DNA from 3 places in the Paenibacillus sp. FSL R5-0928 genome. Region 2 is predicted to be linked to each of the others. Evidence: predicted binding sites of a transcription regulator. Region 2 holds the regulator's gene; each other region holds the start of a gene.
What was found. Region 2 encodes LexA, which represses DNA repair genes until DNA is damaged. Its sites were predicted from a motif close to CGAACATATGTTCG; they were not measured.

Region 1: the regulator LexA is predicted to act here: its motif matches at 3,543-3,556, upstream of addB (helicase-exonuclease AddAB subunit AddB).
Region 3: the regulator LexA is predicted to act here: its motif matches at 3,609-3,622, upstream of MKZ16_RS24180 (ImmA/IrrE family metallo-endopeptidase).

What each region holds. Positions count from the first base shown of each region.
Region 1 covers NZ_CP150225.1:5,464,194-5,471,521, forward strand. The annotation lists gene addB (helicase-exonuclease AddAB subunit AddB) at 1-3,411, opposite strand, end outside; gene MKZ16_RS24725 (class I SAM-dependent rRNA methyltransferase) at 4,164-5,588, opposite strand; gene MKZ16_RS24730 (Na/Pi symporter) at 5,688-6,674, shown strand; gene MKZ16_RS24735 (energy-coupling factor transporter transmembrane component T) at 6,729-7,328, opposite strand, start outside.
Region 2 covers NZ_CP150225.1:4,001,714-4,009,041, reverse strand. The annotation lists gene MKZ16_RS18000 (cupin domain-containing protein) at 24-515, shown strand; gene MKZ16_RS17995 (MBL fold metallo-hydrolase) at 516-1,298, shown strand; gene MKZ16_RS17990 (hypothetical protein) at 1,347-1,820, opposite strand; gene MKZ16_RS17985 (hypothetical protein) at 2,144-2,524, opposite strand; gene MKZ16_RS17980 (L,D-transpeptidase) at 2,677-3,015, opposite strand; gene lexA (transcriptional repressor LexA) at 3,193-3,819, opposite strand; gene MKZ16_RS17970 (LysM peptidoglycan-binding domain-containing protein) at 4,071-4,484, shown strand; gene MKZ16_RS17965 (DUF896 domain-containing protein) at 4,594-4,803, shown strand; gene MKZ16_RS17960 (hypothetical protein) at 4,853-5,374, shown strand; gene MKZ16_RS17955 (HAD family hydrolase) at 5,409-6,194, shown strand; gene MKZ16_RS17950 (FixH family protein) at 6,457-6,882, shown strand; gene metH (methionine synthase) at 7,002-7,328, shown strand, end outside.
Region 3 covers NZ_CP150225.1:5,339,228-5,346,555, forward strand. The annotation lists gene MKZ16_RS24150 (PH domain-containing protein) at 1-273, shown strand, start outside; gene MKZ16_RS24155 (glycosyl hydrolase) at 347-1,822, opposite strand; gene MKZ16_RS24160 (cytidine deaminase) at 1,997-2,413, opposite strand; gene MKZ16_RS24165 (NucA/NucB deoxyribonuclease domain-containing protein) at 2,520-2,951, shown strand; gene MKZ16_RS24170 (hypothetical protein) at 3,033-3,182, opposite strand; gene MKZ16_RS24175 (YjfB family protein) at 3,332-3,508, shown strand; gene MKZ16_RS24180 (ImmA/IrrE family metallo-endopeptidase) at 3,672-4,223, shown strand; gene MKZ16_RS24185 (hypothetical protein) at 4,290-4,451, shown strand; gene MKZ16_RS24190 (hypothetical protein) at 4,535-4,681, opposite strand; gene MKZ16_RS24195 (hypothetical protein) at 4,791-5,126, shown strand; gene MKZ16_RS24200 (sigma-70 family RNA polymerase sigma factor) at 5,571-6,065, shown strand; gene MKZ16_RS24205 (hypothetical protein) at 6,062-7,051, shown strand.

The DNA.
Region 1 (7,328 bases), 1.5 Mb from region 2:
CTGGCAGACAGGTCTAAAGGAACAGAATGTGCAGGCGGTCTCCTGCCCAATTCGGTACGGCTCAATCGCCACATCACCTTCTGTAATCCGTGTCCCGATATCCGAGATTGTCCCTCTAACGGAGGATAATAGATGACCCCACTGCTCTGGTGTAGCTACTGAAGCACTGCTATAAAAGCTGCCGTCAGCTTTTACTGCTACAGGCACGATAGAAGAATACCCTTTGTCTAAAGTGGTATCCATCAGGGAGACAACCTCACGATCTGCTGTAAGCAGTCCTTTCATCTTGAAGCGTTTCAACAGCTCTTGCTCAGCCTGTTCCTTGTTCATCCCATTGGATGAGGTCAACAACGGATCATGCACATGGAAATAAAGTGTGCCGGCTGGAAGTGCCGGCTGCCCCAGCCATTGCTCCGAATATGTTAGCAGCACATCCAAATAAGTCAGCATTTGCAGCGATAATCCATAATACACCTCATGCAGCTTGAGATCCTTTTGGCTCGATTTATAATCAATTACCCGCAGAAGAATTCCGTTCTCTCCACGGGCCATATCTACACGGTCAATCCGGCCAACAACCTCCATCACGCAGCCATTTGGCAGCGTAATCCTTAAAGGCGGCAACTCCTTATCCGGTCCAAAGTCCAGCTCCAGCCCTACTGGCTCAAAGCTGCCCCGGCGGGCATGCTCGCCCAGAATCACAGAAGCACGTCCAACAATATTCTTAAGTTTACGGGAGATGTACCCGTAACGTTTGGAGCTCATTAGGATTTCACCCTGCAACATCGGAGATAGCCGCTCTACTGTCTCACTGGCCTCACGCCGACATTCATCCGGAGACAAGCTGCCCCAGCCCCGTCCCTCTTGTTTCAGTCTTATCGCCATATCACTTAACGCAGCATGGAACAGCTGTCCAATATCAGGTGCTTGCAGCTTATATAGCTGACGCTCCTTCAGTCTTAGTCCGTAGGACGCAAAATGGGAAAATGAGCACGCAACAAATTTCTCCATCCGGGACACACTGCCCCGCAGTGTTGAGCCACCATACAATCTGAGGCTTGTGCCACGCTTTAGCTTCGTTCCCTCATTACGATAGAACAGTGAGCTTAGCAAACGTTCCAGTTGAAATTTACGATCTTCGTTCTTAGTAAACCAGTTATACACATCCCACCATAGCTCCGGAATTTCTGTCCCCTGGCGCCACTGCCGCAGCTGCATAATCAATGCGCGAAGACTCTGTTCTGGTTGACCAATGAAACCGAGATGAATAGAATTTCCGACTTCTGCCGGTAGTCCCGCAGGGGGAAGTGCTGACAAGCTATGCTCTTGAACCCTTGGGAACATTCTATGCAAATGCCGGATAACCTCAGAGGGAAGGAGAGCTTTGCCCTCATCATCTGCTGTAGCGTAGCTAATCCAGAGCTTTCGGCTTCCTGTCGTTAGCGCATTATAGATCAGAAACCGCTCGTCCAGCAGTTTACGAGAAGCGCCGGGAGCAAGCTCCATTCCAGCATTCTCTAGTACGGAGCGTTCACCTTCCGAGAGAATTCCATCTTCCTTAAACTGCGCAGGCACAACACCTTCATTAAATCCAAGCAAAAAAGCGTATTTAACCCCCGTTGGGCGAGTCCGATCCATATTGCCGACCAATACTTGATCCAGTGCGGGCGGAACTAGTCCCATTTTAAGCTCAGCAAGTCCTGTCTCTAGAACTCCGGTGAACACTTCAAACTCAAGTCTTTCATTGCCCATCATTTCTACTATCTGATCTAGCAGATCAAGTACCGCACCCCACAACTGGCTATGTTCCCTAGCCTTCTCGGGTTGGCCCTTCTCCATAGACTTAACACTGAGTTTCTCCAGCTTTCGTGCAACATCCGTCTCTTCAAGCAGCTTGTACATTGCCGTACATAGTTCAAGGCCGCTACGGCTTTTCTGGATTCGTTTCTCAAAAGCAAATAATGGTCCTGTTATACTAGCACGGCATCGTTCCATAGTAGCAAGCAGTTCATCATCCATCTGTCTGCCGCCTTCCAGCGACAAGCTAGGAATACCTTTCCATGAGCGGCCATCCGTCCAGCGATACCCTTGAATCCCACAAGCCAGCACATAGTTTTCTAAAGCATCCATATCCTCACGTGTAATACTACCGTCTAGCGGAAGCAAAAGCTCCGTCTTTACGCAACGGAATACATCCTCGTAACGCCAGCGACGACGCACTACATCCAGCGCGGAACGTATAAATTCCACTAGCGGATGATGCAGCTCATTTACCTTCTGGTCCAGAAAAAATGGCACTCCGTAATCTTGGAACAACGGTTGGATCAGCTGCTCGTAATCGCCAATATTGCGCATCAATACAGCCATTTCGCCATATTTTGCACCTTCATCACGCGCCAGTCTAGTCATTTCGCGCAGTGCTCCCTCAACCTCTGCTCTGTGCGAAACTGCGGCGCCTATGGATATAGCCTCTCTTGCCAGTTCATCCGCACCTATCCAGGCCTTCCGGCGATCATATCCCCGTTCAAGGTGAGCAAGTACTGGACTTTCTTCAAAACGCGGAAGAACCGTTGGCTCCAGCAGCTCGTCCCACACATCAATGCCCAGCTCTTCAGCTATTCCACGCAGTTTAATGTAAGTAACCGCAGTGGGGTGAAACAATTCAAGCTCATTCAACTGATCTCCATATGGGTAAGGACGATCAATTGTAAGCGAAACGGTCAGCTTCGAAGCTTGCTGCATCAATTCTCGAAGCACTACGAATTCCTGCGGAGTAAATCCATGGAATCCATCTACCCAAATCTCCGCCCCGCGAATGTAGGAGGAATCAGGAATATGCTCAGCCAGTTCTGCTAAACGATCCTCTTCATCGATATAGAGACGTGACATTTCCTTCTCTAAATCGCTGAATACCAGCTGCAAATCATCCAGCTTACCCTCAAGAATAGGACTTCTTGCAATAGCTCCTCGCATAGCGGACAACTGCTCTTCTAAATCAGTGGAACCCAAACAGCAACGCTTCATCTCCGTGTGCAGTTGGTTCAGACGTTCCACAAAACCCGGTCTGTCTGCTGAGGCACCGAACAATTTCAGTTCCTCTTTGCGACGACTGATGATTTTGTAAATTAACATTTTCTTACCTTCATCACTGATTGGCAGACTTGCACTGCCACCAGTTTCCTGCTTCACACGATAGGCAAGCCGCGAAAAACTCAGTGTCTGCGCCCGAAGGCTTCCCTTCACATTCCCTACGGTCAAAAGCCCCCGTTCTGCTCCAAAAGAACCTTGCTCTGGCACAAGAATAATAATCGGCGCACCAAGCGGTTCCTTCTCTAAGGAAGAAGAGATAGATTCCCATATTTTTGTTGTCTTGCCACTGCCCGAGCGGCCTAGTAAAAAGGTTACCGACATAAATGATAGACTCCTTCCGTAACGGAGAAAATATATAAATTACAAGGTGAAATATCCACCTATTGATTACACTCCAATTAAAAAAGTTCAGTGATTCCTCGTCCCTTCAGTATATCATAACCACACTAATCGGAACATGTGTTTGCTAGTATTTTCTAATGTTTTACAAAGGATAACAGCTACGAGTACAAATAAAAAAAAGCAAACCTCCGGATTTTGGCGGCTTGCTTTTTAGAGTGTTTAGTTTGTTTTTAATGCCAGATGTGCAACGTTAGATTAGAGCTGCCAATGTCGGAGCATAGGGTCAATGTTAGACTGTTCGGTGTTCAGCGTTCAGCATCCAGCGTTCGGCATTCAGCGTCCAGCGTCCAGCGTCCAGCGTCCAGCGTCCAGCGTTCGGCATTCGGCATTCGGCATTCGGTATTCTGCGTTCAAATTGCACATTTTCGGCTAGGCTTGTTTCATTAATTACTTACAGACCCAGGAGCCGTTATTCGTGGATTCAGTGCTGTTTTGGCAACTTTTCGGACCCCATTGACGCTATTCTTCGAAAATGTGTTGCATTACGGGTGTTTTAAGAGCAATAGCGCCTTTGGGGTCCGTAAGAATTCAATAATAGGCTGTTTACGCTAAATAGAGTCATCTGAGTCCGTTGGCAACTACTTGCCTTACAGTCGACTCACGGCCACCCTACGTCCAGCCCTTTTATCCTATTTGTTACTTGGCAATGTAAACCTTTTTGACCTTCAGGCTTATTTTTTACTCCGCACTTCAAAAATCGCAAACTTCAGATAGTGTCCTTCATTAACGCCAAGTATTTGTGGGTGGTCTTTGCCTGCGGCCCGCCATTCCACAAGTCTCAACACCTTGCCAGCATCTTTAGCTGCATCGGCAATCGTTTCGAGGAACAGATCTGGCTGCATATGGTAAGAACAGCTTGCGGTAACCAAATAGCCGCCTTCGTTCACCAGCTTCATCCCGTGCAGATTGATATCCTTGTAACCACGGCAAGCGCCAGCTACTGCACTTTTGGTTTTGGCAAACGCCGGAGGGTCCAGGATGACTACATCCCAAGTTCTTCCTCCACCTGCCGTCATCGGCTTGGATGTGTCGGTTTTGGCTGTTTTGCCTCCGGATTTAGGATTTGCAGCAGTTGCTGCCGTCTCTGTTCCACTTGCAACTGTCGCCCGTTCAGAACGTTCCTCTAGTCCTTTAACCTGATTCCGTAAATATGCAAAAGCATCATCCACTACGAATTCAACACGATCGCTAAAGCCGTTCAGCTCCACATTCACTTTGGCACTCTCAATGGCATGCGCTGAAACATCGAGGCAGGTTACTTTTTTCGCGCCATACTTGCAGGCATGCAGCGTGAAGCTGCCCGTATGTGAGAAGCATTCCAGCACTGTCGCACCGTCCCAATAAGGGAACGTTACATGTTTACCGCTCTTATTAACTGGCAAGGTCTGTAGCGAACCCTCCTCAGTTTCGATTTCCTGCAGCGTAATGCCGCTTCGTCCCCCCCAGCCTTTCATGAGCGGAGCAATAGAAGCTCTATTCTCACGTTGGTCAAAGAAGTAGCCAGTCTTCTGGCCTTCTTCAATATCAACGACCAGCTTCAGGCCATTCTCACTCACAGTTACATGCCGTGGACACCCCCCATACAGCAAACCCGTTGTCTGCTCCATACCTTCAAGCTCGCGCACACTAACATCACTGCGCTCATAGATTCCGCGCGGTGCCATAACCTGCACCAATGCTTCGACGATTTCTGCACGCCGCTTGTCCATTCCGAGCGTAAGCAGCTGCACAACCAAAATATCTCCGAATCGATCTACAATAAGCCCCGGCAAAAAGTCCGCTTCACCATAAACCAAGCGATAAGCATCCGCACCCGGAAGGAACCGATTTCTGTGTTGCAGACAATTCGCAAAACGTTCTGCAAAAAAGGCTGTATCCATGATCGCAAGGGGTCCCTGTGATACAATTCTTACCCGAATCTGTGACGCTGGATTGTAATATCCCACGGCCAAAAATCGGCCCTGATGATTAAGGACATCTACTAATCCCCCCGCTTCCGGATTTCCTTCTACCGATGCGACTTCACCTGCATAGACCCATGGATGGCCCTGTTCCAGTCTTTTTTTGCGATTGCGTTCTAAAATAACCGATGGCAATGACTTCAACTCCCTGTTTTTCTAAAAATGTTTTTATACATGTCCCATGCAATACATTCATATATTGGTGTACAACCCTCGTCCAAAGGAGTATGCCCTATGTTCAGTGATTTGCTGTTCCCTATCATATATGGTCTTGTTATCTTTCTAGCCGGCATGAAGCTGATGGAAACGGCGTTGTCCAAGCTAGCAGGCCCTCTATTAACTACAAGTCTAAATAGAGCTACCTCAACACCTATTAAAGGAATGATTGCCAGCAGCCTGTTGTCCGCCTTACTCCAGAGCAGTACTGCTGTAACGGTGTTGACTATCGGCATGGTCAATGCCGGCCTGCTCACCTATGCCCGCACACTTGGCATTATCTTGGGCAGCAACATCGGCACCACATTAACTACAGAATTGATCGGACTTCAGATCAATACCATGGCCACGCCCTTGCTGGCAGCCTCGCTCAGTCTGTGGGCAGCGGCAGTTATTGCAGGCGAACTGCCGCCTACATCGCGAGTGGCAGAGCTCTGCCACAAAATATCCCCGCCACTGCAATTTATCAGTCTGGCTGTATCAGGCTTCGCCCTCGTCCTATGGGGGATCGCTGTCATGCAGTCTATCGGCGGAACACTTCAGGAAAGTGGCTTATTCCTCTGGTTCCTAAACCATGCCGCTACAAGTGCCCTATGGGGGCTCGCCGCTGGAGCGTGCCTAACAGCCCTGCTCCATAGCAGCGCTGCTGTCATAGCTATGGCTATGAGCATTGCCGCCTCGGGTGCCATGCCGCCTGAGCTAGGTATAGCCATTGTGCTGGGCGCCAACGTAGGCACCTGTGTCACAGCGGTCATCGCTTCCATCGGCGGCACGCCATCCGGCGTCTTCGTCGCTTGGTCCCATGTTGCGCTTAATGTAGGCGGTGCACTACTATTCTTGCCCATGATCGGGCTGCTACAAGCAAGTGCAGCATGGATTGGTGGAGGCCCTGCTTCACAAATCGCCCACGCCCAGACCATTTTCAACGTAGTCTGCTCACTTCTAGCACTGCCATTATGTTACCTGCCTATATGGACAAAACTGGAAAAACGTCTTCAGTCTTAGCTTAAAGGTACCGTTTTTTTATACCCCAGCTTTCCACAACTGTACTATTATACTTCAATCGAAAATATTATAAAACCGCGAACCGTCGTAAAAAGTGATCACCGTCGAGAAAATTCCAATCAGCGCAAACAAAGCCAATGCAAAATAATCGTCTCTCGTGAACGGGCGACTGCTATACCAAGTTCGTTTTGTCTCAGTGCCAAAGCCGCGCAGCTCCATAGCGGTACTGATATTTTCAATTCGCTCGATACTAGTCAAAATTAGGGGCATCAGAATCGAAATGATATTTTTTAGCCGCTTAGGCAGCTTTTCTTTTCTAGAAATATCTATTCCCCTTGCTTGAGCAGAAAACGATATATTCTCATAATCTCGTTGAATATCCGGAATGTACCGCAAAGCCAGCGATACAGAATATGCAATTTTATAGTTCACTCCAACTCTGTTTAAGGATGCTGCAAATTCACTGGGATGGGTCGTTAGAAGAAACAATAGTGCCATTGGAATGACCACTGCATATTTGAGGGCAATATTGAATTGATAGAATAGCTGCTCCCAAGTTACCGTATACCGGCCTGCAATGTGCATAATATCATGACGTGTACCGTAAACACGTACGCCCTCCAAAGGAGAAAAGATAAAGATAGCTATATGATT
Region 2 (7,328 bases):
TATAAGAAGGAGGAGTGTTGCAGATGGTGAAGATTTTTAATGAAAATACGGTCTCATTTACTCAAAAACAGTCCCCGATCCCAGAGTTTGCTTGGCATACGAGTGAAAGATTAGCTGAAATGGTGGGCTCCAAGCATTTAGTTTTTGATATCAGATCTTTAGATCCTGATAAATATTCTTATCCTTATCATTTTCATAGAAATGCTGAAGAAATATTTGTGATTTTAGCGGGAAAAGCGATGTTAAGAACACCCGAGGGTTTTACGGAGGTTACGGAAGGGGATGTAATATTTTTTGAAATGGGACCGGAAGGGGCGCATCAGCTTTATAATCATACGGATGCACCATGCAGGTATCTGGATCTCCGAACGAATCAGGGAATAGATGTTTGCGAATATCCAGACTCAGGCAAAATCAACATTTTACCCTATCAAGAAATCTATCAAGCGGATGAACAGGCGGATTATTATAAGGGAGAAGAGCATGTAAGGGAAAAATGGAATGGGGGAGCGTAATTGATTAAAGATCGTTGGTTTACAGTAACGGAAATTGATCCGACCACCTATGCAATCAGTGAATATGGACATTGGGAAAAGGTGCATTCTTTTTTACTCTTGGGGCAAAAACAAGCCGCGTTAATTGATACGGGATTAGGTATTGATAATATAAAAAGAATAACGGATCAGTTAACGGATTTACCTATCGCTGTCATAACTACACATGTGCATGCAGATCATATTGGCAGTCACGGACAATTCGAGACAATCTATGTTCATAAAGAGGATGAGGATTGGCTGATTAACGGAATAAAAGGCTTGTCCCTTGCCCAGATTCGAAAGGATATGAGTCGAGACATCACCCTTCCTGTTCCTGAAACCTTTGATCCTAACACCTACATACCTTTTCAAGGGAAACCAACGGCTCTTTTACAAGAGGGGGATGTGCTCGACATAGGTGGGCGCGAAATAGAAATTTACCACACACCAGGTCATTCGCCAGGTCATATCAGCCTATTTGATCATGCCAACGGATATCTGTTTACAGGTGATTTATTGTATGACGTTACGCCAATCTATGCTTTTTACCCTTCGACTAGTCCGGCTGATTTAGTGGCATCCTTAGAGAAGATTACAGAAATTCCAGGGGTTACCCAAGTATACGGCTCTCATAATACGCTGGGTTTAGATCCATCTATTTTGCAAGAGGTCAAAAAGGCAGTTCGCGAGTTACGTGAGCAAAAGGTAGTGGCACATGGTACGGGTATTCACCAGTTTGATGGGTTCAGTGTGCAATTTTAGTTCTTTCAATGTTGAAAACAAATGAGAGGTGTGGCGATAACAACTTAATTATTCAGATACGATTGATCTGAAGAGTGCATGTAATTGTTGTACTTGGGAGTAAGCTTCCTTGTACTGGTTGTCGGATTGTCGAATAGGCAATAAACCCGGCAAGAAGGAAATACAATACACAGGCGTTTCTTTGCTGTTCATATATATTTTAAGCGTGAGTTCTTCTATCACATTAGCTTCTTCATCAGGTTCCTTAAGGACGTTAATATCTGCACTAGTTGCAGTTGTTTTGCTGTTTTGTTGTCTTTTGGAGACTTTTGAAAGGGTAAGTGCGTTAACCACAATCTCGGATCCCATTACATTATCGAAAGAGTATAGCTTTGCTACTGCTTTTTTGTTGCTCTTCGGATTTCTGGTGCCTATTGCTAATTTTTTATTAGGTTCGTTAAGTGCGATCAAGTGAGATTGATTGGGGGGAATGAATGTTTTGGTGAAAATGATGTTAAAGGATGCAGCCGCATTAACTAGCATAGAAATATCAGATGAAGTGGATAGCGTTTTCAATTTTATAATGGGGCACTTAGAATTAAAACAACTCCTAAAATAGCAAATAAGTACACTAAGATAATCAGCATATAATCACCTCCCAGTTATCTCATTAGACTCAAATTGTTGCTTATTGAAAGATATGCCTGAATGATCCCCACTAGTATCTTTTAAAAGGGAAATTCGTGGAATTATAGGATCGGCTTCGGAATTAGCCCAAAAAAAGCACCCGGAGAAACCTGCCGATTCTGCAAATGGCGCAAAATTGGGGGTTGCTGCAAGGGTGCTTTTTAAGGTAAGTATGTAACCTATAGAAAATTGAAGGCAGTGATATGATCGGTATAAACAATCAGCTGTTTGTATTCGATCGGAGTCCCATAACTAGCATAAGGTCTTACAGTAACGTCATTGAGGACAACAAAGTTATAGCTGAAATTTTTATCAGGGTGTTCTGCTCCCAAATAAGATATGTATTCGTCTACTATTACATCATCCATCAAAGATTTTAAATCAAATACATCCTCTTTGTTGGAGACGGCTGGAGAGACGATTCCCTGAATGCTGCCAAAAGAGGTGAGCAAATTCACTTTTTTTCCACTAGCTTGTTCATCATTTAAAAGTAAACCGGACAGCTTACCCAGTGCATCGACTTTAAAATCGACGAGGGTTCTAATTTTTGAGTTATTCAAAACTAAACACATCCTTTTCAATTTGCAATCCTGTTAACAATATTCGACATATAATCACCAAACTCCTAGTATGCTAATGAAAAAATACTTACTTATGTAATGACCCCCATTCTGTATATGGTGATTTGGGGGCTGTGACGTCCTCAGCGAATTCAATTCCTTATCGTTACTCGTGTTCCTATAGGGACGATAGCTGCGAGTGTTAACACATCCTCGTTGTACATCCGGATACAGCCGTGGGATACCTTTTTCCCAATGGAGGAAGGATCATTCGTTCCATGAATCCCGTAGTGTGGTTTAGACAGTCCCATCCAAAAGGCACCAAAGGGACCGCCTGGATTGGGTTGTTTGTTAATAATCGTGAATTCTCCCACTGGGGATTGGGTTAACATCTTACCAATGCCGACAGGGAAACCTCTAATCACAATATCATTGTCCAGAAGATATAACATTCTTTGGGTCAGATCTACAATAATTCGGTAATTTGGCATTATGCACAACACTCCTTTCTAATTAGGATATGAGCAGAACGCCTAAACGGTTATTCATAGAAAATGCCCATTTTAGCGAACGAGAACAAATGTTCGTTAGCGGTTGAGAAAGCAAAATACACAGAAAAAAGGCTGTTCCGCATTTGCGGAACAGCCTTTTATGGTAGGAGTGCATACTTAGTGGATATCTCGAAACAATCCGATGACTCTTCCGAGAATAGTTACGCGATTAAGGCGAAGAGGCTCATAAGCTGGATTCTCCGGCTGAAGCCGTATATGATCACGTTCCTTGTAAAAGGTCTTAACGGTTGCTTCATCTTCTTCAGTCATGGCTACAACGATATCTCCATTGTCCGCTGTTTGTTGTTGGCGAACAATTACATAATCACCATTCATAATGCCAGCATCCACCATACTATCACCCATAACTGACAGCATAAATACTTTGTTGTCACCTACATAGTGAGTAGGAAGTGGGAAGTAGTCCTCGATATTCTCTGTAGCAGTGATAGGTACCCCGGCGGTAACTTTACCTACGACAGGAATCCGTGAGATGGTCTGGGCGAATTGGTGAACATTCTCTGAATCCTCTTGGCCTAGTAATTCTATTGCACGTGGCTTCGTTGGATCTCGACGAATAAGTCCCTTCTTCTCAAGCCGGTCCAAATGACCGTGAACTGTGGAGCTGGAAGCAAGGCCAACAGCTTCTCCAATTTCCCGGACGGAAGGTGGATAACCCTTGCTGCGGACTTCGCTTCGTATAAATTCCAGGATCGCCAGCTGGCGACTTGAAATCTTTGACATTGGAATCAACCCCATATAGTAATGTTTGGGAAAATTATAACATAGAACTACCGTTCGCACAAACATAAGTTCTAACTATTATAAATATTAATCTGCTAGAGTTAAAAAATGGTAGACAAATGATAATAAAATGTACCACTTGAGTCTCTCGAAAAAAAGAGAAGAATTGTTCTGAAATAGTATTGAACAAAACACATGTTCGTGTTATTATGAATTCGAAAGTAAGAACAAGTGTTTGGAGGATGATAATTATGCTAAAATACAGTACATATCGCAGCATCTACGATAAGGCCCCAGTGGTTGAATCTTTAGGACATAATGACGTTGCCCGTAATTCCGCTAAGGTGAAAGAGATAACGGAACGTTTGCTAGGAGGGATGATTTCGTTGTTCCGTCAGGACTTCTTTATTAAGTTAATATTGATTATCGTGCTAGTATTTTCTGGCCTAACAGTAGTGGGAAATGTATTTGCAGGATCGACGACTATAATGAAGGAAGAGAAGCGGATTGTGGTTGAACGTGGAGATACACTATGGAGTATTGCCCTTAAGAATAAACCGGCTGATATGAAGACAGTTGTTTATATAGAAGGAATTAAACGTTCAAGTGGGATTAAGAGTAGTCAAATTAACGCTGGAGACATACTTACTTTACCTATTTATTAATTTTCTGAGAACATAATAGAATGACCAGTAGAGCTTGCAGGGAGTAGACCTTGACAAGCTCTTTTTCTCATGGCAGAGTTAGAATTAATTTATAGGGGGAGGGAAAGTATTGAATATTGATGAGTTGGTCGCGCGAATTAACGAATTGGCACGCAAACAGAAGAGCGTAGGCCTTAATCAAGAGGAAGTGGCGGAACGCGCCAAGCTTCGTGAAATTTACCTGGGGAATATCCGCAATAACTTCCGAGCACAATTAAATACTATTGAAGTAGTAGATAACGATGAGCATGAACAAGGTAACAAGGGGCTTAAACATTAGCTCGCTGTTCCTTTTCATAGATATTTCAGGATGACTAGGGGGAACGCACATGGCCCGTTCTTGGGAAAGAATGGTTCAACGCAACACACAGCAAATCAACAAGCAAAGAAAGAAACAAGGCAAGGATACGATTTATGCCTCTAAATCTCCTACCCAGAATGCCGAAGTCTTTAAAGGTCGCAACATTGCATTTCCGGTAGTGTTAGTGATACTTGGCACTATGTTTTGGGTAGTTGGTTCTATTGATCAGGCCAAAGGAAATGGCATGCTGGCTAATTGGTTGGGAGTAGTACTGTACTATTTGCTGGCAGCGCTATTGTTCTTCCGTCGTCCGTACTTGAAGGTGGAAAAAGCAAGACTGTCTACTATTAAATTCAATCGCGAACGCGGGCTTCCAGCTGCAGATATTGAGAAAATCACACTTTCGCGTGGAGCTGTAGTCATTAAGCACAAAGGGAAACGTACGAAATGGATTTTCACAAGACTTATGAATCGCTATGATACTAATGCGATGAGTACACGATTAGAAGCATTTGCTAAAGCTCACAACATTGAAGTAGTTCACGAATAGAACTAGACCAGTTAAAGGGAGAGGGAGACCTGTAATGCCAATTTCTGCTGTACTATTTGACCTTGATGATACATTGCTGTGGGATGATCGGAGCGTCGAAGAAGCATTTCGTTCTGCTTGTGAAGCCGCCGGGGATACGATTGATCCACAAGAACTAGAAGTTGCAGTTCGTAAGGAAGCAAGTAGCTTGTATGAATCTTATGAGACGTTCCCATTTACAAAGATGATCGGAATTAATCCATATGAAGCACTCTGGGCGAACTTTACGGCAGGTGAACAGCCAGAATTCCGTCAATTGGAGCAGCTTGCACCGGTATATCGTAAAGAGTCTTGGCGTCGCGGACTTGCAGCCTTAGGGGTGGAAGACGAAGCACTAGCTGAGACCTTGGCAACTAAATTCGCTGCAGAGCGCAGAAAACGTCCATACATCTATGAAGAAACAATGCATGTACTGGAGCAGTTACGGGGTCAAGTGAAGCTTTTGCTACTTACGAACGGCTGTCCTGCACTGCAACAAGAAAAACTAGATGGTGTGCCAGAGCTAATTCCTTTCTTTGATCACATTGTGATTTCCGGAAGCTTTGGTAAAGGCAAACCGGATAAGGAAATTTTCCTGCATGCTTTAGAGCTTCTTGATGTAACTCCTGAGCAAGCGGTTATGGTCGGCGATAAGCTTACAACGGATATCCGTGGGGGGCTGGCAGCAGGGTTGACCACGGTCTGGATTAATAGAAAAGGTAGAGCAGCTAGTCTTGATATTCATCCGGATCATGAAATCAATCACCTTGAGGAGCTTCTTCCACTAGTTCAATCCTTGTAAGATATACAGAGCTATTAGCTCCAACATAAAGACTTTATAAAAGCAGCGAGTTTCTGAGATCCTAAGAAACTCGCTGCTTTTCTGTACATACATACTAACATAAGGATTTCATTAGATTTTTAAGTAAATGATTTAAGTCACAAGTCTAATGCGGAATTGATGCAAAATACTGAAAAACCAATAATAATGTGTATAATAGATGGAGATGTATAACATGAATTGGTAGATTTTTATTATTCGATAATGATTGGGAGGGCTCCAAATGATGAGATCGAAGAAATTAGTCGCTGTATTATTAGGTGCAACACTTCTAGTACTAGGTGGATGTTCTTCAAATGGAACCAAGCATTCAGAAATACATAACATGAATATGAACATGTCTATGGAACCTATCAAAGTCGAACTACAATGGAGTCCTGAAGAAGTTGTTGTAAATCAAAAGGTAACCTTTGAAGCTGTGGTGACCCAAGATAACGAGGCAGTAGATGATGCAAAAGAGGTTCTGTTCGAAATTGTGAATAAAAATGATGAGGGACAGAAAATAGAGCTTAAGGGAAAGCTAATAGGTAAAGGAGTCTATCAAGCAGAAGGGACCCTTGAAAAGGAAGGACAATATAATGTCACTTCACATGTGACAGCCCGGACACAGCACTCTATGCCTAGCAAAGAGCTGTCTGTGAAACCATGATTCAAAGGTTCACAACGGTTGCTGAGCAATAACAGATAAAGCAGAGTGGAAAGGAAGGCTTTTCGAAATTCCTTTATTCTGCTAAACTTACTCTAATGTTTTACTGGGGGGACTATTAGTTGGCTAAATATACACTTGAGGAAAGCTTACAACAAAGGATTTTGATCCTTGATGGCGCAATGGGCACAATGATCCAACAGGTGCCTCTTACTGGAGAAGATTTTGGTGGCGATGAGCTGGATGGCTGTAATGAAATGCTGGTATTAACACGTCCAGAAGTCATTCAGACGATTCATGAGCAGTATCTCGAAGCAGGGGCTGATCTCATTGAGACTAACACATTTGGTGCAACCTCTGTTGTACTAGCTGAATATGATATTCCTCAGCGCGCACGTGAGATCAATCTAGCGGCAGCAGAGTTGGCTCGCAGAGCAGTAGACAAATAT
Region 3 (7,328 bases), 1.3 Mb from region 2:
ATTACAAGTCAGCGCATTATGTTAAAGACCGGACTTATCGGTAAAAATGTTGAAGAAATCGAATTGCTGCGCGTACGCGATTTATCCGTGAAACAGTCAATAATGGACCGGATGCTTGGCATCGGGTCATTAACTGTATTTTCTGATGATGCCTCAGCGCCTCAGCTTCTTTTTCGAAAAATCCATGATGCCCAAACCGTCAAAGATGTTCTGCGCAAAGCCGTTCGTGACGAGAAGATCGCCAACAACATTAGCTACCGCGAACAAATTTAAGACGCTCATACGTAAAAAGGCCCCGGAAAACCGGGGCTTTTTGCTTGCGCTTGTACACTTGAAGTACTCTTTTTTAAGGAAGATAAAATGCCCCCGCTGGGATAACCCCCTTGATCTGGCTAGGACTCTCCCACTGCAAAACAACCCGGGCGTCGCCCGCATTCTCATAATACTCCACCTTTATTTCATACGGCTTACCTGCTATCAGACTTATGCTTCCTTTTCGTTCCTGGCCGCTCTGATTTACCCAACTATCAATGACTAGCCCGCCATCAATCCATACCCGTATCCCATCATCAGAGTAGGAATAAATGGTATAAATCTCGCTAAAAGCAGCCGTCAGCTTCCCACTCCACCGCACAGAAAACGCATCTACACGAATGGCAGGATCAGGCGAACCTTGTCTCCATGAAAAGTTAATATTGGCATCCGTACGCAAAAGTGCAGGTGTGCCGCTAAGCGTCATGTTATTGTAGTATTGCCCACAGAGTCCACTCTCCAGCACACTATCCCCGATAGCAGCGAAAGCGGCGGCCTCAGCAGCATACTCCTCTCGTGTGAATACCATTTTGTCGTTCATAAAAGCTTTTATCACAGCATCGGTATTCTTCTCATAGAGGAGTTTCCCCCAGGTCAGCTGATAAGACCATTTGGGCTGCGTTTTGGACAACAGTTCAGCAGACGGAAGCTCTCCATTCTCACCAATCGCAATCAGCTTGCCACGACCCAGATCCCATAAATTATCATAATGGCTAATCTTGAAATCCGCGTCATAAATGTCGAGCGCCAGCACATCTACCTTATCACTGCCCGGATAGTATTCTGCCGGCTCATCACACCACTGATTTTTTGCATTTGGACTCCAAACCCACAATAAATTATGCAGCTTATGATAATTGGTAAAACGATCGAACATAAGGTTCCACAATGCAGCGTAATTGCTCTTTTGCCCCCACCAAAACCATCCACCATTCATTTCATGATACGGCCGCCAAAGTACAGGAATCCCTGCGTCATTAAGCTTTTTCAGCGACAGGGCTATCTTATCCAGATCAGCTAACAGCGCATTATACTGGGTGGTACCTGAGGTTATATATTTATCAAAATCAGCATTGCTTAGGCTCGTATTTACATTCCCCCAAGTTGGCGCTGTCCCCGGTAATGCAGCATGATAACACATCGTTACGATCCCGCCGGCCCTAGACCAGCGTATCGCACTGTTGACGACCCAATTCCGCTGATTGTCAATTAGAGCCTGGGACTGATTATTGATTGCGCCCAGCTCGTAGCCATGAAGCGCAGCATATTGCCCACTGGTATTTTTAAGCTTCTCCATAAGCTCGTCTGCACTTTCCAAATAATCATGTTGGCCGCTTATCACACCCTTTCCCTGCAAGTAATAGAGGGTATTCAGCAATAGCTGAGCCGAGGACGACAGTCCCGAATCCGCCGGAGCCATTTGTAATCTGCGAAAAGCCATCTGCCACTGCACATCGCCCACGAACCTTGATGCTGAATCAACCATCTGACGAATAATCCGCTGCTCCATCTATTCTCACCATCCTTTTAAATCTTTTTAAGTTATAGTATGGGGACAATAGTGACATGAACTCAGCGAATGGACATGAAGTTGTAAAATAAGTTGGGACGATATAAGGAACTGCTGAATAATTTCACGGCTCAACAAAAAAAGGAGCTCAGCGGCTCCTCATTACTTTTTTTCTTATCTCGTGTACCTTAAAGGCAATAGCTCAGTGATTTCATATTTAGCTAATCGGTCATCCTCCGATACAATTATCTTGCAGTCTATTCCGTAATCCGCAATTAACTCTCGGCACATGCCGCAGGGAGAGACTACTTTAATCTCTTTTTCCTCGCTGTCTGGATCAGAATGCCTTACCGCAACAATCGTATCAAATTCCTTATAACCTTCGGATATCGCTTTGCCAATCACCATCGCTTCTGCACAGACTGTAATTCTCCCCATACTGGCTTCCACATGTACCGCTGTAAAAATCTCTCCTGTTTTAGTACGAAGCGCTGCACCCACATGATGACGCCCCCATTCATAACGTCTGGTAATTATATCTTCGGCAGCCGCAATAAGCGTCTGATCCTCAATGGTAATTATGTACTCCATATCCAGTTCCGTCCTCCTTTATTTTCCCTAATTATATTAAATCGCACTGAATTATGATATAAGATATACTATTTTAAGTGCCAAAAAAGGAGGAGCAGAATTGAAAGTGAAAAAATGGATCTCCAGTCTCATCATTGTTGCATTACTTGCTTTGGCTAGTTACTGGTTTGAACAAAACGGAGAGCCTACAGACCCCTCGTCTCCATCCAATTCGAGTGTTGTTCAGCTAACCTTCCCATCAGACCGCTATCCTGAGACCGCCAAGCATATTCAGGATGCCATTGCGAAAGGTGAATCCGCCACATGTACGATTAACCGAGAGCAGGCTGAAGAGAACCGCAAAGAGTCCTTAAAAGGGATCCCTACTAAAAAGGGATATGACCGGGATGAATGGCCAATGGCTATGTGTGAGGAAGGCGGCATTGGTGCCGACATTGAATACATAACGCCAAGCGATAACCGCGGGGCAGGAAGCTGGGTTGGCAATCAGCTGGAGGATTATGCAGACGGAACCCGGGTGGAATTTATGTTTAAATAACGATCTGTCTGACCATCCCCAGGCAACAGAATAGCCCCACCTGGCATTCGCCAGACGGGGCTACACTTCACATCAGCTAACTTAGAATAAGCAAGCTTTAGTGATGATAACCAGCAAGATGAAAAGTACCAGGATTGCTCCTGTAGAAGTCCAAGGACTACACACCGGACCTACTGATGCTGGACTTACTACCGGACCTACGTTACAACCACAACCATGTTCCATACCCATTTTCAATTCCTCCTAATGATTAATGACTACAGCACAAGATATGTAAAAAGGAGATAAGCCGTTTGGGCGAATTGGCAAACAAATGCCAATCACCTAATGAATTGAAGGCGGACAGTCGATAAACAGGATATACACAAAGGAGGTGCAATATGGATATAGCTGCATTATCAATGGCAATGAGCCAAGCATCCTTAGCTCAAAATGTTGGGATACAGGTCATGAATATTGCCAAGAATCAGGCTGAAACCCAGAGCCAAACTATGGTGGAAATGCTGGGCAAAAGCGTTGCTCCGAATTTGGGAAAAACACTTGATATTAGTGTATAATTGCTTTATGCTAAGGGTACATGAGAACGAACGTTCCTATGTATCCTTAGACTTTTTTTACTCTACATAGCCCTTCGGGCTTTTCTTTTGCGCATTTATGCGAACATACGATCCCATTAGTGATTTATTAGTGATTTTAAACGAGGTGAATAAGTTGGAGAACATGAAATCATATTATCAAATGACTGTGCTTGAGAAATGGACGGAGGATCTATACAAGCGATTAAATCTTCATCAGCCTTCCCAAATTTCAATATCGTATATTGCAGAGCGGCTTAATATCTGGGTTCATTATTTGGATGTGAGAAGCAAGAGCATTGAAGCGTCTGCAGGAATGTACAGCCTGTTTATCGACAACCGCCTTCCAGCCAATCTTCAACGGCTAGAGTTTCTTCATGAACTGTGTCATCTACTTCGCCATGGCAGCGATAATCAGACCTTGATGCCAGAGCATTTCACGCGGGCACAGGAGGACGAATCAGAGCGTTTTATCTTGTATGCGGCGATGCCTTACTCCATGATCTCCCGCATGACATTGCCTGAGCAACGGGAAGATGCCATCTCCTATCTTGCAGCAGAATTCCAAGTACCTGCCGAGCTGGCCTTACAGCGGATTGATCAGATCCAAAGACGTGTGTTCCAAGGGCAATTATTGGCCGTGATGGGAAGAAACGAAGAACGACTGACACATATTCGCAACGGATCACGGAGATAATAAGCTTAGTTGCAATAGTTCTCTGCATATTCATTTATGGTGGAATTTCTCGTGAGGGGGAACGACATGGAAGCCATTAAAGTAATTGAATTATTACTGACTCATCCGGATTATAATGTAGATGCAGTACACCCCGAAATCCCGGATTTTGTGGGCATTGAGACGATTGAGGTGGATCACGAAACGGGGACCTTCTCCATTTTATTGCAAGAACCCAAAGAAGACTAAAAGAGAATCATTATTCTTCATAAGTTAAAAGGCAGCAAATATAGTATGTCCCGGCAATTCTTCGTTCGCCTACGCCTGGATTACTATCGGTATTTGCTGCCTTTTTGTATTACACAACCCCAAATTAAAAACCATAAGATTTTCATCCCCGGCAGCCTCGGACTTGCCTGGTTTTCCAGCACCTTAATTCGCTGCTCCAGCTCCAGTATTTTCTCTTCTTCCTGCGTCATATTCTTACCTCCTTTCTTATTTGTACATTTACAAGATATCTATGAATGACATAATAGTCTCTGTATATTATCTTATACTATATACAAATTATCTATATGGAGGGAATTAATGAAGAAAAATACAAAACTAATCTTCATCGTTCTAATCCTTTTAATCTGTGGAATAACATCCTTAGCCCTCCACTCCTTCCGAAATCATATGAACAGAGAAGTCATTCATTATCTAATAGAGACGAGAAATTATAAGAAGGAAGATTTTTATAAAGTATACACCCAGATCGCCAAAGCTCCCCTCGTAAGTACCACGGTGATTTTCGCAGACGAACCCTACGCAAGATACTTTTATCGAAAAGAAAATGGAAGGATTTATCAATACAGCAGGGCTCCCGTTAAAGGTAATGATCCTAGCTATCCATATAAACATATCGAAGAGGATCTCCCGTGAAGGAGTCACTCTATTAAAAAGACGCGTTTGTCCAGCAGTCAGCACTTGGTGCTTGGGCAAATGCGTTTTTTTTGATCTCCCCTGTTCTAAATAAGTAACCATCGTTTGCGTAGACAATATTGGCGTGGTGCTTAGCAGCTATCGGACAAGTTGATCTTATGCGTAGCATAACCCTCCATTTCGAAGTGTAACGGACCCCATCGCCTTTATTGGCATGAGAAACACCTTACAAGGCCCACTTTTTAAGGAATAGCGTCACTGGGGTCCGCGAACTTGCTCAAAAGTCTATTTATATGCAAATAACGACTTCTGAGTCCATAACCCTCTGGCGATAATTTATGAATAGGCATCATCTACTCTCAAACACAAAGAAATTTTCTCAGGAACAAAATGTGACCTAATGCCGTCCTAAATGGTGTTATAGGTAAAGGGGGGCACAGTATCATGCAGCGATCCATGACCCGGCCGGGAAATCATGTGATGAAGAGTTACGAAATCTACGCAGATATGCTGTTCCGGATCGCTTTGGTCCATCTAGGCAGCCGGCAAGATGCCGAAGAAGCCACTCAGGATACCTTCATCAAGCTAATAGAAAAAGCGCCAAAGTTCAAAGATGCCGAACATCAGAAGGCATGGCTGATCCGGGTAATCACCAACCATTGTAAAACACTACTGGGCAGAGGCTGGCGCAAGCGCGAGGTTAAGCTGGAGAGCGCTGAGCCAATTGCGGCAGACAGCCCCGAGGATTGGGCTCTGCTGCAGTTAGTTATGGCGATGCCCATGAAGTATAAAACCGTAATCCATCTTTATTATTACGAGGACTATCCCATCCAGGAGATCAGCAAGATTCTGCAGATTAGCCAGTCTGCTGTGAAGATGAGACTTCAGCGGGGACGGCAACTGTTAAAACTGGAGCTGGAAGGAGTGGAACCACAGTGAAGGAAGATCAGTTTCGAACAACATATAAGAAAGCGGTGGATTCGATGAAACCAGGTGAAGAAATGAAAAAAGAATTGTTCGACAAAATGGAGCAGCGGCAGGAGCGGAAACGTCCGCGCAAGACGGTTTATATCGCGGCAAGTGTCGTGCTCGCCGCAGGAATCGGTCTGGCTGGGCCTAGTATATGGCAGCAGTTGAACAGTCAGGGCTCCCCGGGGCAGGTTGCCCAGGTAACTCCGGGTGCAAGCAATGCTGGCAATTCGGGCACAGCTACATCGGGCAGCATTGTCATTCCCAAGCTGAAACTGCCAGATAAGGAATCTGGCGTGAAGGCAGATATGATCGCCTTGGTCGTGTATAAAAATAATATTTACACACAGTCAGCGACTCGCATCGACGCTGCCGATGCTGCCGCTCTGCGCGGTGACAAGTTAGGACGCACTACAGGCGGCATCAACGAATGGAGCGGTAACGACGAATATATTGAGTTAGCCTCGAACATCGGCGAAACGGATCTCTATTCCGTGAAGGGCTATGACTCCAGCTTCCTGATTATGTCCTATTCGGAAATCAACGGCGAGGTATTCGCTGAACTGTATGAGCACACGAACGGCATCACCATAAACAGCGGCGCCGACCTATTCGGCAAGCTGAATCTTGAAGGCCGAGTTACTTCAGCTCAGTGGGAAAGCTTCAACAGCTGGAACAACGGCCTCCAGCAGCAGGCGCCAATCGCCAATGGCGAGGCGCTTGATGGCTTCCTGACAGCACTCCAAGCGGCTAAACCGCTGGCAGCAGAGCCGCTGATCGAGCAAGGCATCTACGACAGCGAAGACCGCAAGATCATCTATCTGCAGCTGGAAGACAACGCCCGAGTAGAGCTGACGCTGTTCGGTCAAGGACTTGTACGCTACGGTCAGGCACCGGTATTCTTCGAGGTCAAATCCGGGGCATTCCAGCAGCTGTGGGACAGCATGAAACTTTAGGGATGTTGGTGGATACCCAGGGCCTGCGGTTGGGACTGCGGTTGGGATCGCGATTGCGATCGGGGCTGCAACTGCGGTTGGGACTGCGGTTGAGATCGCGATTGAGATTGAGATTGCGATTGGGCCAGCGGTCGGAAGCAATTGGGTACATCGTTTCGGTCACCTTGCTCTCCATTGGAGGAATTTAGCTGACTGCTAACAAAAACGGCGCTGCTTCCAAACCATTTCATGGTTTGGAGCAGTGCCGTTTTGTGCTTTACTGTATGGTTTATGAGCT